Regions from separate parts of the Prochlorococcus sp. MIT 0604 genome, predicted to be linked through region 1. Evidence: predicted binding sites of a transcription regulator. Region 1 holds the regulator's gene; each other region holds the start of a gene.
The links. The regulator NtcA, encoded in region 1, controls nitrogen genes in cyanobacteria. The targets are predictions, from matches to a motif close to GTANCNNNNGNTAC.

Region 1 (3,596 bases):
TTCTGCATCGGGAGTTAGCGAAATTAGCTCAACTTTACTCATTTTAGATTTTTGCTAGAGTCACTTTTTCTGGTTGGTTTTGATATTTTCCTTTTCTATCTTCATAGGTTGTAGAACATGGATCACCTTCAAAAAATAGTAGTTGGCAAATACCCTCTTCAGCATAAATTCTGCAATCTGCACCTGAACTATTACTAAATTCTAAGGTTAGATGACCTTCCCACCCTGCTTCGGCGGGTGTTGTATTAACAATTATTCCTAGTCGTGCATAAGTACTTTTGCCTATACAGATTACAGTTATATTTTCTGGTACTTTCATCTTTTCTAAAGCCACTCCTAAACCATAGGAGTGAGCAGGGAGAATAAAGAAGTCTCCATCATTATCATGGTGAAGTTCAGTTTTTTCTAAATTATTAGGATTAAACTTTTTGGGATTCATAACGGTACCAGGGACATGTCTGAAAATTAGGAATTCTTTTGATGAAAGTCTTAAATCATAGCCATAAGATGAGCATCCGTAACTCAAAACTGGCTTTTGTTTATTATCAGGCTCAAGATGCCTCACTAAATTTGACTGAAAGGGCTTTATCATTCCTTCCGAGGCCTGTTGATTTATCCAGAGATCATTTTTTAGCATTGTTTTATGAGCGAAGTTCGGTAATTTGGTTGGCCATTAATAATAGATCTTTAGGAATATCTGTACCAGTAAGAATTACATCTCCTGATATAAATCGGTTTTCAAGTGTTGAAATCAAATCATCTTTATCGATAATTTTCATCTCAATAGCTAAAAAAATTTCATCAAGTATGATTTGGTCGTTCTCGTCAGATTGTAGTTCTTTTTTACAAAAGTTCCATAATTCAACAGTAGATTCATGAATAGATTTTTTTAAATTATTATTATTTTCAATTTCTTCTGAATTATATTGATCAAATGAATGTGATGATCTTATCCAGGTTAAGTTACCGCAAAGCTTTACTGCATTATCAACTCCTTGTTTTACGCCTCCCTTCATAAATTGTATTAAGAGCACTTTTCTACCAAGAGCAGCATTTCTTAGAGAATCTCTAATAATAGATGGGTAGCTTCCTCGATATGAAGAATGATAGATTTGAATTTGCCCGTTTTGTGTAAATCTTTTTACGTTAACTTTGTTAGCAGTATTTATGTTTACAACATCAAGATTATTTCTGGAACAAATATGGGATGAACTATTTACCATTATTAAATTCTTTCTACATGCAGTATAATTAGAATCTACCGACACTGCATATAGTGTAATTTTACTTAAAAAAGTCTTAATCAAGTGGAAACTGGCAGAAAAAGCCTTATTTGTAAATTAATAAGAATTGAAAATTGTTACTGTTGATACAAGATATTTTAGGACGTCTCCTTAAATTTTTTAATAGTTAAGATATTTATGATACCTGCTTCACGAGGATTCAACCGCTTTAGTTCGCAACATTCCGGACAAAGTAAAATTAACTCTATTGGAGAACGTTTTCCAATCAATAGAACTTTAATGGAAGTTATTAAAGGTCTTGATGGTGCAAGCACAGAAATGGTTGAGAGATCTAAAACTATATTTTTCCCTGGGGATCCTGCAGAAAGGGTTTATCTTATAAGAAGAGGAGCAGTAAGATTATCAAGGGTTTATGAGTCAGGTGAAGAAATAACAGTTGCTCTTTTAAGAGAGAATAGTCTCTTTGGTGTTTTATCTCTTCTAACAGGACATAGATCTGATCGTTTTTACCATGCTATAGCATTTACAAGGGTTGAGATGATAACAGCACCTGCCAATTCTGTTTTAAGAGCTATAGAGGAAGATGCATCAGTAGGACTATTACTTTTGCAAGGGCTTTCAAGTAGGATCCTGCAAACTGAAACCATGATAGAAACTCTTACACACAGGGATATGTCTTCTCGTTTAGTAAGTTTCTTAATGGTTCTTTGTAGAGACTTTGGAGTTGCAGGTGAAAAAGGTATCACAATAGATCTAAGGCTTTCACATCAAGCAATTGCTGAAGCTATTGGTTCTACAAGAGTAACCATTACAAGATTATTGGGAGATTTAAAGGATTCAGGGCTTCTTAATATTGAAAGAAAAAAGATCACAGTGTTCGATCCAATTGCTCTTGCAAAAAGATTTAATTGATTCATCATAAATTATGATGTATTGAGGGTATGCAAACGTGTGGCTTGGATTTTAATTGTTTTTTTAATATTCCTGGGAGGATTAATTGCACCATTTGGGGATATTCTTGGAACAAAGATTGGTAAAGCAAGATTTAGTATCTTAAAATTAAGACCGAAAAAAACAGCAACTATAATAACAATAATTACTGGTGGTTTTATTAGTTCAATATCAATAGGATTGTTGATTTTAGTAAGTGAAGAATTCAGACAAAGGCTTTTTGTTGATATTCCTTTTTTGCAAAAAACTTTAGATGAAAGTAAAAAGGCTTTAATCCCTTTACAGGAAGAACGAAAGGAACTTGAAGGTAAAATTATGCAAAAAGAAAAGGAGTTAAATCAATTAAAAAATAATATTAAAGAATTTAGGAGAGGAAATATTGTTATTAAAAGGGGGCAAACTTTATTTATTGCTGAGATCAATTCCAGCTCAAATATAAAACTAGACTTAACAAAAATCTTTAATGAAGCTGATAAATTTGTCAGGAAAATTGTTATCCCAATTAATAAAGAAGCAAAAAATATTCTTTTATGGAGACCTAATGATATTTCAAGAATTGAGAAAATAGCAGCTAGAGGTGGTAATAAGATTTTATTAATCAAATCAGCCACAAATGTTTTAAAAGGGGATAATTATGTTTTTGTATCTCCTGATTTATTAGAGAATAAATTTATAGTCAAAAAAGGGGATGTTATTACAAGTTCAATTCTTAAAGAAACTGATTTAAATCTTAAATCAATAAATACTAAAATTAAAGCATTGCTTAGAGAAACAAGGGATGAAATTAAGTCAAAAGGATCACAAGTTAGTGAAATTAATACAAATGGAAATTTTGTAAAAAAAATTAGAGACTTTCTTCAAGAAAATCAAAATATTAAATTTAAGTTAGAAGTAGTATCTTTAAGAGATAGTAAAACTTTAGAACCCATAGTCGTTGAAATAAATATTTTAAAAATTGCATCTTAAATGCCTAGAGTAATAACTATAGATCCTGGAAAAAGTAAATGCGGCTTAGTCTTAGCTGAAATTAGTGAAAAAAAAGTTTATCAAGCCATCATTGTTAAAAGTGAATTAATTGAGAATTATGTCAGCAATTTAATTGCCGCTGAGGATATATCACAAATTATTATTGGCAATGGTACAACCAGTAAAGCAATCAAAGAAAAGCTGTATTTTTTTAAAAAAGAAATAATAACTTTTGAGGAAAAAAATACTACTTACAGGGCTAAAGCAAGATATTTCGAACTTTTTCCAATTAGTGGTCTGAAGTTTTTAATGCCTCGAGAGGTTTTTATTTTTAATAAAAATCTTGATGCCATATCAGCTTTAATAATTTTAGAAGACTATTGCAAAATGAAGTTTACTTTGAATCAAAATGTAGATTTTAAAACTTGGCTGAAA
Region 2 (3,596 bases), 820 kb from region 1:
CTATAACTTCAATCATGTACTGCATAAGACTGCACGAGACTGCACACTTTTGCCTAAGTAAGGTTATATTTCTACGGATTTGCGTAGAATAAAAGAGGAGCACTCGGACGCTTTGTGGTAGAAACTAACTCTTGGATAAAAGTATTTAGAAGAGCAATTAAAGTCTCTGTTGGAACTGGATGGACTGTTCAACCTGATAGAGGAAATATTCGTGTTTTATATGGGAAAAAAGCATCAGGATTTTTATCAATAAACCTTCCATACAAATGGCAAGAAGATCAATGGGTTGAGGCTCTTAAGCTCATACAAAATGCTGCTGATACTTATGAAAACTATAAATCCAATATTTCTTTAAAAGCTGCTTTTGATATTTCACAGAAATCATCATCTAAATTCGAGCTGAACTGGGATACGGCTCTCGAAAATTACAGAAACTCTAATAAACATACCATCCAAGAAAATACATGGAAAAGGAAGCACCTTCCTGTAATTACAGCAATTCTCTTTTACGTAAAGAGATCAAAAGCAAGACCTCAAAATGGGAAAAGATTATGGGATAAAGTCAGTAATGAATATCAACATGGTAAAAATTTAGAAAAAAGAGGTTGGGCTAAAGGCACAACCATGCGAAGACATATGAGATTAGCTTTTAATAGATTCTTAAATTGGTGCGTAGAAAGAGAAGATTTTCCATCATATTGGAGACCACCAGTTTTTAATAAAGCTGAAGAAGAAGTAACTACAGAAAAGAGAGTAGGTTATCCATTAACAGATTCCCAAATTGGAAGATTGGTTGATGCGTTTGCAGATAATGAGCATGCAGCAAAATGGCAATTTGCAACTCAGCTTTGTGCCGTATATGGATTGAGGCCTGAGGAACTTAGATATTTAGTTCTAAAAAATAATAAAACAGAACTTTGGACTACTTATAAGAAATCGAATTCAAAGATAAATGGAAGAAGATTATTTCCTTTATTTGTTTTGGATATAGATGGAAATCCTTTTGAATGGTGCCTTACTTTGCAGCAAAGGTTTGCTGCTGGAGAACTTCTTCCTCAAATATCCAAAGGACAAGGCGCAGATAGGTTAGGCAAACAGTTAAGAGATAGAAGTCCTAAGAATGTTTGGTTGTCAATTTGCAAGGAAGCTGAAGTTGAGGGGCAAGAATGCACACCTTATTCTTTCCGGCATAGATACGCCTATGTTGCTCATAATAGGATCAATAAAAATGGCACTTATAGATCACCAAAACAAATAGCAGATGCAATGGGACATGATCTTGAAACTCATTTAAAAAGTTATTCAAGATTTAATACAAAAGATTTAGAGAACGCTTTTGATTCTGTTATCAGGAAATCAGAAAACAAGGTGGGAAAAGTTAAAAATTAATTCTAGAACATTACAATTATTAGAGTAAATGAACTAAATTGTTTATGAAAGAAATAGATTTTTAAAAATAAAAAATATTTATAGAAATTCGTATAATAGGATACATTTTATCCCCCCAAATCTAGGGAAAATAATCTGATTAAAAAATAAATATGCAATATTATTTAAATGATAAAAAATTAAATAAGATTGAAAAGCAAAAGGCGGAAAAAGATGGTCTGAAAATTTTTGAAGAATTAGATGATTATGCTCTTAAAGGGTGGGAAGAGATGGATGAAGTAGATTTGCAAATGCGCTTAAAGTGGTATGGCCTTTTTTGGAGACCAAAAACTCCTGGAAGATTTATGATGAGGCTTAGAGTTCCCAATGGAATTTTAAACTCTAATCAGTTGAGAGTAATCGCTTCAATAGTTGCTAGATACGGAGAAGACGGTTCTGCAGATATAACAACTAGGCAAAATATTCAATTAAGGGGAGTTTTGATAAATGATCTACCAGATATTATTAAAAGACTTAGAGAGGTTGATATTACATCCGTTCAGTCTGGAATGGATAATCCAAGAAATGTAACTGGCAATCCACTAGCGGGAATTGATCCTGAAGAAATTATTGATACAAGAAAATATACTTCTGAATTAGAAGATTACTTAACAAATTCTGGTAATGGCAACCCCGAATTCTCCAATTTACCCAGGAAGTGGAATACTGCAGTTGCCGGAGCAAAAGATAATTTTCTTCTACATAATGATCTTATCTTTCATCCTGTTTTTAAAAATGGAATATTAGGCTTTGGTGTCTGGGTAGGAGGAATTTTATCAGCAACTTTAAATGCTTATGCTATACCTCTAGATGTCTGGGTAGAAGAAAAAGATATATGTAAAATAACTGGAATTATTACTTCCCTTTGGCGAGATAATGGAGATAGATTTCTCAGAAATAAAGGAAGATTCAGATATTATTTAAACTCTATAGGTATTGAAAAATTTAGAAAACTTGTAGAAGAAAAATTTGGAACTTTGTCGAACGATCCAGGCTCAATTTTCAACGAAAAACAAAGAAGTTTATTTGGGATTAATAAACAAAAACAAAACAATCTTTACTTTGCTGGATTACATATTCCTGTAGGAAGATTATGTGTAGAAGATATACAAGAAATTGCAAGATTAAGTGAAAAATATGGACAAAGTGAAGTAAGACTAACCGAAGATCAAAATCTAATTATTGTTGGCCTGAAAGATAACATTTTAGAAGAATTTGCTAATGAAGAAATTATTAAAAAATTCAAATTAAATCCATCCCATTTTTCAGCGAGTACTGTTTCATGCACAGGGAGTAGTTATTGTAGTTTTGCTCTTGCAAATACCAAAGATATAGCAAGAAATATTTCTGAAAAATTAGATCGAGAACTTGAATTATCAGAGGAGGTTAAAATCCATTGGACAGGATGTCCAAATAATTGTGGACAAGCTCATATGGGTGGTATTGGCATGACCGGCACAAAGGTAAAAAAAGAGGGAGGTGGAACTGAGGATGGATATAATGTCAGTATTGGAGGAAGACAAGATCACCTGCAAACTTTAGGTGAAACCGAATTTAAAAAAGTTAGTAAACATGAAATTTATAATTTAATCAAAGAAATTTTAATCAACAAATTTAATGCAAAGTTAAAAACCTAAAAATATATTAATGAGCAAAAGTGAATCTGAAATATTAGAAGTTTTAAATGGATTAGGTTCAAAAAAATTAGATCTTGATATTCTATTTTCCTACTATTCATTGGAATTATCTTTTGAGATTCGTAAAGTTATTGCGGAAAAGATAGGTATGCAAGAAAAGAAAGGATATTTTTTACTTGAAAAGATGATAAAAAAATTTGGCCTTAAAGTTGAATTAATTGAGGCCCTTAAATTAACAAATAAAAAAAATGCAAAAGATCTTTTACTAAAAAATCTTTATCAAAATAATAAGTTAAATATTCATATAATTAATGCTTTAGAGCCCTGGGGAGGAGAAATTGAACTTCAATTAATTAGAGAAATATTCGATATTTGCGAAACAGATTTTTGGATTGCAGGTCTTAATATTCTTCATTTCAAAGCTCATCAATTAACTGATGAAAAATTATTATCTTTTATTGATCAAATAAAAATTTACGATAATTTCAAAATCAACTACAAGATAATCTCAATCTTAAAAAGAAGAGAAAG
Region 3 (3,596 bases), 130 kb from region 1:
TGAAACCAACGTCTAACATAGAAAAAATATTATTCTTTTTAATTGAACTAAATAAGTCAAAGTATGAACTTTGTTTTAGAAATTTCGTTGTAAATCCAGCAAAAGGTCCATATAAGAGAAGTTTTTTATTATCAATCCATCTAGTGTCTAAATGAGGCACAGACATTGGTGGCGATCCAATATCAGCTTTACCATAAACTTTTGAGTTATGTTTTTCTGTTAGATCTTTTTTCTCGCAAATAAGCCATTTACCACTAACAGGAAATCCACCATAACTTTTTGCTTCTGGAATTTTTGATTTTTGTAAATAACTAATTGTTTTTCCACCAGCACCAAGAAAAACGTAGCCAGTTCTAATTGAAGTTTTTCTACCTTCAGAACTGATTTCTAGTTCCCATTGTTTTTTATCAATTTTATTTAAATCTACTAATTCTGTTTTGTATCTAATTTCAACATTTTTGTTTAAGGAAACTAATGACAAATACTCTTTAGTTAAAGCCTCAAAATTAATATCAGTTCCTCTACCTATTCTGGTAGCAGCAATTTCAGCAGATGGATTTCTATCTTTTGTTATTAGAGGAGCCCATGATGAAATTTCATCAAAAGATGTAGAAAATTCCATATCGATAAATTCAGGATTTTCGGTCATTTTCTGAAATCTTTTTTTTAAAAAAGAAATATTATCCTGACCAGACACAAAGCTAATATGAGGAATAAATTTTAGAAACTTCTTAATATCAATTTTCCCTGCTTCATACAATGAGGCCCATAAAGACATGGATGTTTCAAAAGAACGATTTATTGAGAGAGCTTTATCTATTTTTAGATTTCCTTTTTCATCTAAAGGGGTATAGTTTAATTCGCAATTAGCCGCATGTCCTGTACCTGCATTGTTAAAAGCGCCAGTACTTTCACTTCCTGGAGCATTTAATTTTTCTATAATAAGAAATTTTATATCTGGTAAAACTTCTGAAATTAGGAGGGCTAAAGTACTACTCATTATCCCTGCTCCTACTAAGACTGCATCAAAGTAGCTATTGTCATTAGTGGGATTTTTAGATGAAGTCACAACAGAAAATTATCTTTTTTGCAATTAATCAGATTTCTTTCTAGGCTTATTATAAAGTTAATCCAAAATTATGAGTACTGAAACACTCTCGCTGACAAATGAAAATGTAGAAAAAGTCCTTGACGAGCTAAGACCTTTTTTAATTTCTGATGGAGGTAATGTAGAGATTGCAGAAATAGATGGTCCAATTGTCAAAGTCAGACTTCAGGGAGCATGTGGTAGTTGCCCTAGTAGCACTATGACTCTCAAAATGGGTATTGAAAGAAAGTTAAAAGAAATGATTCCTGAAATAAGCGAAGTTGTCCAAGTTTTATAGAAATTTTTAACTTAAATATATATTATTTAGTTTTTAATTCCTTCAACAAAGATGATTCCATATCAAGGCAATCAATTGGAAGTCCTTGACCAATAGCGATTAAAAGAGGTGCTAGTATTCCTAAAGTAAAAACTAAATTTGATTGGCTTACATCATATTTACTCAAAGTAAAAGTTATCAAATAAATAATTGAAAAATAAGCATGTAGTGAAAAAAATTCTTTTGGCTTTAACACTGGCCACCTTAAAGTATTTCCCAAGAAATATAAAAAACCTGTCATAAATAAATAGTTACATGAAGATTAAACCAAATATAAACATAAACCTTTTTAGAGACTATTTATAAAAAAATTTACCTAAGATAATAATTAAAAAAACATTAAAACTTCGTTTCTATTTGTAAAAGCTAGACATGCAGCTAAAAATACGCTTATAATAATTTGGTAGCAATCGCTACTTTTCGTTCACCCTCATTTGAGGGCGCAGTTCGAGTCATACCATGGAACGGGGGATGGCCGTGTTGTCACATCGAAACATGACTACTTTAACTTACAGAGGTAAAAACTACGTTCAAAACAAAGAAGCTGCTAAAAAGCAACTTGTTGAACTTACCTATAGAAGAAACGTATACACCAATAGAATGGATGACGCTTCTTCAAGTAATGAAAAAGCAGAATTAAATTACAGAGGTGTTAATTACACTAAATAATTTAATTAAACAAATTAAAAGCCCCTTTTTCAGGGGCTTTTTTTTGGCTATATTTATCAAGAGTCCTTTAAAAAATATGTCTGAAAGTTGCTGTAATACAAACACATCGAATAAAGCACCTAATCAATTCGATCATAAAGATGCGATTCAAGAAAGATATGGCTCAGCGGCACAAGAAAAAGAAAGTTGTCTTTGTACACCAGTTGGGTTTGATCCCGTTTTACTAGAAGTAATTCCTCAAGAGGTTATAGAAAGAGACTATGGGTGTGGTGATCCAACAAAATATGTTCAAAAAAATGATATAGTCTTAGATCTTGGAAGTGGTAGCGGCAAAAATGCTTTCATTTGTGCCCAAATTGTTGGGAAAGAAGGGAAAGTTATTGGAGTTGATCAGAATCCTGACATGCTTTCTTTATCAAGATCAGCATCTAAAGAAGTTACAAAAAATATAGGTTTCAACAATACAGAATTTCTAGAAGGTTCAATTGAAAAACTTGATGAATTAGATAAAGATTTAAATCCATTAATCGCAGATAAATCAGTTGATATTATTTTAAGTAATTGCGTTTTAAACTTGGTAAGTCCAGAATCTAGAAATAACCTTCTAAATAACATAAAAAGAGTTTTAAACGATAATGGAAGAATTGCAATTAGCGATATCGTCTCTAACAAAAAAGTTCCTTTAAGATTGCAAAATGATCATGATTTATGGACAGAATGTATTAGTGGAGCATGGTATGAGCCAGACTTTATAAGTGATTTTAAAGAACTAGGATTTAAAAATTTAAAATTTGCAGAAAGGAGTGCTGAACCTTGGAAAGTAATCGAGGATATTGAATTTAGAACAGTAACTTTAGTGGGCAATATTTAAAAAAATCTAAGGGTTGAAAATATAATATAAATTTCCATGAGAAATAATCTAAGAGATCAAATACCCGCATTAAAAAATAAGTATTATTTCAACTACGGCGGCCAAGGACCATTACCAAAATCTTCTCTAGAAGCAATAGTTAAAACTTGGGAGATTATCCAAGAGATAGGACCATTTACCAATGATATGTGGCCTTTTATTTACAAAGAAATATTGACCACAAAAAGAATCATTGCGCAAAAATTAGGTGTCAATTCAAAGAATGTAGCTTTTACCGAAAATATCTCTTCCGGTATGATTTTGCCCTTTTGGGGAATAAAAGTAAAAGAGGGAGAAGAGTTGTTAATAAGTGACTGTGAACATCCTGGAGTAGTGGCTGCAAGTCGAGAATTTTGCAGAAGAAATAAATTAATATTCAAAATTTTGCCAATCCAAAAAATTAAAAATCTAAACGACGAAAATATAATTTTAGAGATTTTGAAAAATCTAAATAGTAAGACTAAGATCCTAATTATTTCTCATATCTTATGGAACTTTGGATATAAAATTCCTTTAAAAGAAATTTCTATCGAATTAAAAAATAATCGAGAAAACTCTTATTTACTTGTTGATGGTGCTCAAACCTTTGGGCA
Region 4 (3,596 bases), 380 kb from region 1:
GATATTCATCATATAACTTGATCGATGAAGAATAATATTCAGTCTCTTCAAACCATCTTTTTGGTGGAGCTAGTATTATATTTACTTTTGTATTTGTTTCTTTAATGCTTTCGCTAAAGTGTTTAAAAGATGTTTGAATTGTTTTTTCTCTAATATTTGATTCTTTTTGATTTATTCCCTTTCTTAACCAGTATTTTTGAAAATATTCATTCCCTTCATTTTTACTTTCTAGATTAGGTAAAATATGAGCCAGAATTACATATTTTGATATTTGGTTTAAAGCCTTAGGTTCTTTTGGCTCTGAGGTAAACCAAGGTAGACCTCTTAACTGCGATACATTACGCAACACATCATTAGGCGAAATTACAACAATAAATTCTGATGGATTTCTATCTGAATATAATGAGAAATTTCTTATGAATCTTCCTATGTTGTATAAACCCCATCCATTTAATCCTGAATTTAGGCAAATTGATTCTTTTATGTTAGAACAATAAATACTAGAGAATATTTCAGAATCGTCTGTATAAGAGCCACCGTATGTAATACTATCTCCAACAAAAACTATATATTTATCATTATTAGTTTTTTCTTGATTTGGGTTATATCTAAAACCTTCATGGTCAATAGATATATTTGAATTATTTCTTCCGATCTTTTTTTGATTAGGCCTTAGTCTATATCCAACAAGTGGATCTTCTTCGTAAATCAGGGGATCTCCTAACCCCACAAACCTTCCAAATAATTCGCAAAAAAATAGGCCAATTGCTATGGAAAAAGTTATAAGAAATGCATTTATTACGATTTTTTTCATTTTTATTTTTTAAGTGCTTAATAAAATTAATGATCTAAGATTTTATCTTCTTAATTTTAACTCTTTTTTTGTCAGGCGACTTATATTGATACCCTCGCGCTGATTCCAATCTCAGACTATACCAATTCAGTTAATGATCTTGCAATGATGAAATTAATAAATATGGTACTATTTTTTTTCGAGAACAAATCGTATTTTTATTAAAAGTCTCTAGTTGAACTAACTAAAGTATAAATTTGTGATAGTCCACTTTTTTAAATATCTCTTAGATCGCTTTCAAATAACTATGGGTTAGATAGTTTTCAAGACTAGATCCTTAACCCACTCGACCACTTCTCCAATGGGTTATTCTGTTTTAATGAACTTTAAAATATCATAATAATTGTGTCACAGACTATAAACTCAAAGATTTAAAAATTATTTCAAGAAACTAGTTTGGAATATTAATTTTTATTGATAATGATGAGTTAAATCTTTATAAAGGTCTATTTCTAGTCAAATTTTGTCCACAAAATTAGTTCACAAAAATCAGTCTCCTACCAAAAAAAAATCACCCAAAGTTAACATTTTGTTGAAATAAACCAAATAAGTTATTCCCAACTATGGCAGCGATTATTAAAACGAAGGCAACTATGGCGAAAAGAGCACTCACATCTTTTAGGTCATAAGGTGCTTTAAATAAAGGTTTCTTGTCTGCCATAGTTATCAAATATATGAATGCAATTAAATCATATTAGTTTAATACTTGTTAGAAGTATTAAGTGAATTTTTTAGATTAAGTTAGGACAAAAAAAAGCCACTAAAAGTGGCTTTTTTATTGATTGGTTGGATAAATGAACTAGCTTGTGTAAGCTTTTCCTCTATAAGTTAATTCGTTGTGCTGCTTTTTAGCTGCTTCTTTGTTCTGGACGTACTTTTGTCCTCTGTAAATTAGAGTCATTTTTTAAGCTCCGGTTTCGCTTAAGTCCCCGTTCCATGGCTTAAGTCGATTTGCGGCTTGCTATACGCAAGTTGAACGTTTTGGTAGCGATTGCTACAATTTAACCATAACATTCAAGGAAATTATTTGTCTAGGTCTTTAATAAATAAACTTAATACTTTAATAATGAAATAGGCTCCTAATCAATAAATTTATGTTTTTTATGTAGTTTCTTGCAGGTTACATTTTGTTCGTTTTTGAGAAGTATTTTTTATTTATTGAACTTTTAAATGTAAAATTCTTAAGATTATAAAATTTGTTTTATGTTTTCTAGAAGCAAAAAACCTACAGTAAAAAAATCCGCAATAGTTGAAGAGACTCCATTATTTGCTCAATTATTACCATTCGCAAACAGAATGAATGATAAGGTTCAATTGGTAAATGCTTTGGCTTTTACTTTTATTATGGGATTCTCAATTTTTGGAATTGCTCTATGGAAACTATCAGGGCTGACCTAGTTATTTAATTTTTGCAAAGCATCAATTTTTGATTCTTTGTTTTTAATTATGGTTATTAACCATCTAGAGGCTAGCCCTCTGGATATTGATCTATTTTTTAGAAATCTACATATATAAACGTGTAGATTTTTTTCGTTTTTGGAGTTAAATTTTTTCTCAAAATCTAAGATATCCTCTTCTGTAGTTCTTTTTCTTAGCTCATCCACTAAAGCATGACTAGAGGAATCATTAAAAATGTTCCCAATATTTAAACTTAATGTCATAAAAAATTTATGTCCCTATTTAAGAGGTAGCCATAAATTAAATTTTAAAAACTAATTTATATTTTTTATTTACAAATAATTTAAAATTTTAATCTTTGGGTTTAGCCAGAGGAAGCAAGCATTTATCTGAATCGCACCCAGCTGGCCCAGCTTCAGATAGTTCTCCAACATCATATTTATTAAGAGCGTCAAAGAAATCGTTATTTACTTTCCTTTCTATTACTTTATTCTGCAATGATATATATTCCTCTTTACTTATTGGTTCAAAGGGTAATCTCGGGAAAGTAGCGTTAGCACTAAATCTAGCCAGCAATGCTGCTGAAATATATCCCTCATTATTTTCTATTGCATTATGAATAGCCTTAGCTAAATCCTCGATTTCATTTTCTCTAAATTCTACGGTTGCAGAGGTATTATGCTCTGTGTAAAATTTCTGTACTTGCATGTAAAAATCAAATTGAGCTAATGCTGAGAAATTATTGATGTCTATTTGGTCTGCGCCGTCTATATTTGCCCAACTAACTTCTGTAGGGATTTCAACTAACCATTCTGTACATCTTGGATCAAATGGATTATCGAGCAAGCAACCATTTTCATCTTTATCAGATTGAGATGGAACAACTGAGTAACCATAATCCATGCAAGCTAAAGCGATTGGGTCATTTTTCCTGAAAGTTATTCTTCTTATGAATCTTTGAGCCTTTGGAGGATGCCACCCTGGAGCTGCTCCAGTAAGAAGACTTTTAGTTCCAGCTGGCTGAACTGTTGTGCATCTATTTGGTCTCCTTAGATTATGCTTATCACAATATTCCCATACAGTTTCTTTTACTATTTTTCTCCAAGAATCTAAGAATTTAGCTTCCTTTTCTTTGAAGGTCTTCCCTTCTTCGCTATTTGGCCTTCCTGCTTCCCACCATTTCAACCATGGCGTCCCAAAGGCATGGACACAAAAATCAAATAATCCAGTGAAACTTACTCCTACGATAGGATCATATTCCCTACTTTTTCTGTAACGCTCAACTTCAAATTCATGATTAAGTAAGCATGCTACAGAAAGAGCGGCTGCTTTAAAAGCTTTTTTT

Region 2: a site for NtcA is predicted at 1,480-1,493, ahead of EW14_RS06085 (ferredoxin--nitrite reductase). Genes of this name have one in related genera too.
Region 3: a site for NtcA is predicted at 1,828-1,841, ahead of EW14_RS09805 (DUF4278 domain-containing protein). Genes of this name have one in related genera too.
Region 4: a site for NtcA is predicted at 1,838-1,851, ahead of EW14_RS09830 (DUF4278 domain-containing protein). Genes of this name have one in related genera too.

Annotation. Positions count from the first base shown of each region.
Region 1 is NZ_CP007753.1:263,963-267,558, forward strand. It holds gene thyX (FAD-dependent thymidylate synthase) at 1-42, opposite strand, end outside; gene dcd (dCTP deaminase) at 44-637, opposite strand; gene EW14_RS01390 (cob(I)yrinic acid a,c-diamide adenosyltransferase) at 642-1,223, opposite strand; gene ntcA (global nitrogen regulator NtcA) at 1,422-2,156, shown strand; gene EW14_RS01400 (DUF3084 domain-containing protein) at 2,196-3,161, shown strand; gene EW14_RS01405 (hypothetical protein) at 3,162-3,596, shown strand, end outside; gene EW14_RS01410 (DUF3146 family protein) at 3,580-3,596, opposite strand, start outside.
Region 2 is NZ_CP007753.1:1,088,518-1,092,113, reverse strand. It holds gene EW14_RS06090 (hypothetical protein) at 115-1,389, shown strand; gene EW14_RS06085 (ferredoxin--nitrite reductase) at 1,542-3,065, shown strand; gene EW14_RS06080 (hypothetical protein) at 3,076-3,596, shown strand, end outside.
Region 3 is NZ_CP007753.1:397,175-400,770, reverse strand. It holds gene EW14_RS02215 (malate:quinone oxidoreductase) at 1-1,069, opposite strand, end outside; gene EW14_RS02210 (NifU family protein) at 1,140-1,385, shown strand; gene EW14_RS02205 (hypothetical protein) at 1,408-1,665, opposite strand; gene EW14_RS09805 (DUF4278 domain-containing protein) at 1,920-2,093, shown strand; gene EW14_RS02200 (methyltransferase domain-containing protein) at 2,170-2,964, shown strand; gene EW14_RS02195 (aminotransferase class V-fold PLP-dependent enzyme) at 3,001-3,596, shown strand, end outside.
Region 4 is NZ_CP007753.1:644,856-648,451, forward strand. It holds gene EW14_RS03550 (SGNH/GDSL hydrolase family protein) at 1-814, opposite strand, end outside; gene EW14_RS10215 (hypothetical protein) at 1,365-1,514, opposite strand; gene EW14_RS09830 (DUF4278 domain-containing protein) at 1,653-1,754, opposite strand; gene EW14_RS03555 (hypothetical protein) at 2,057-2,251, shown strand; gene EW14_RS03560 (RNA recognition motif-containing protein) at 2,248-2,514, opposite strand; gene nrdJ (ribonucleoside-triphosphate reductase, adenosylcobalamin-dependent) at 2,603-3,596, opposite strand, start outside.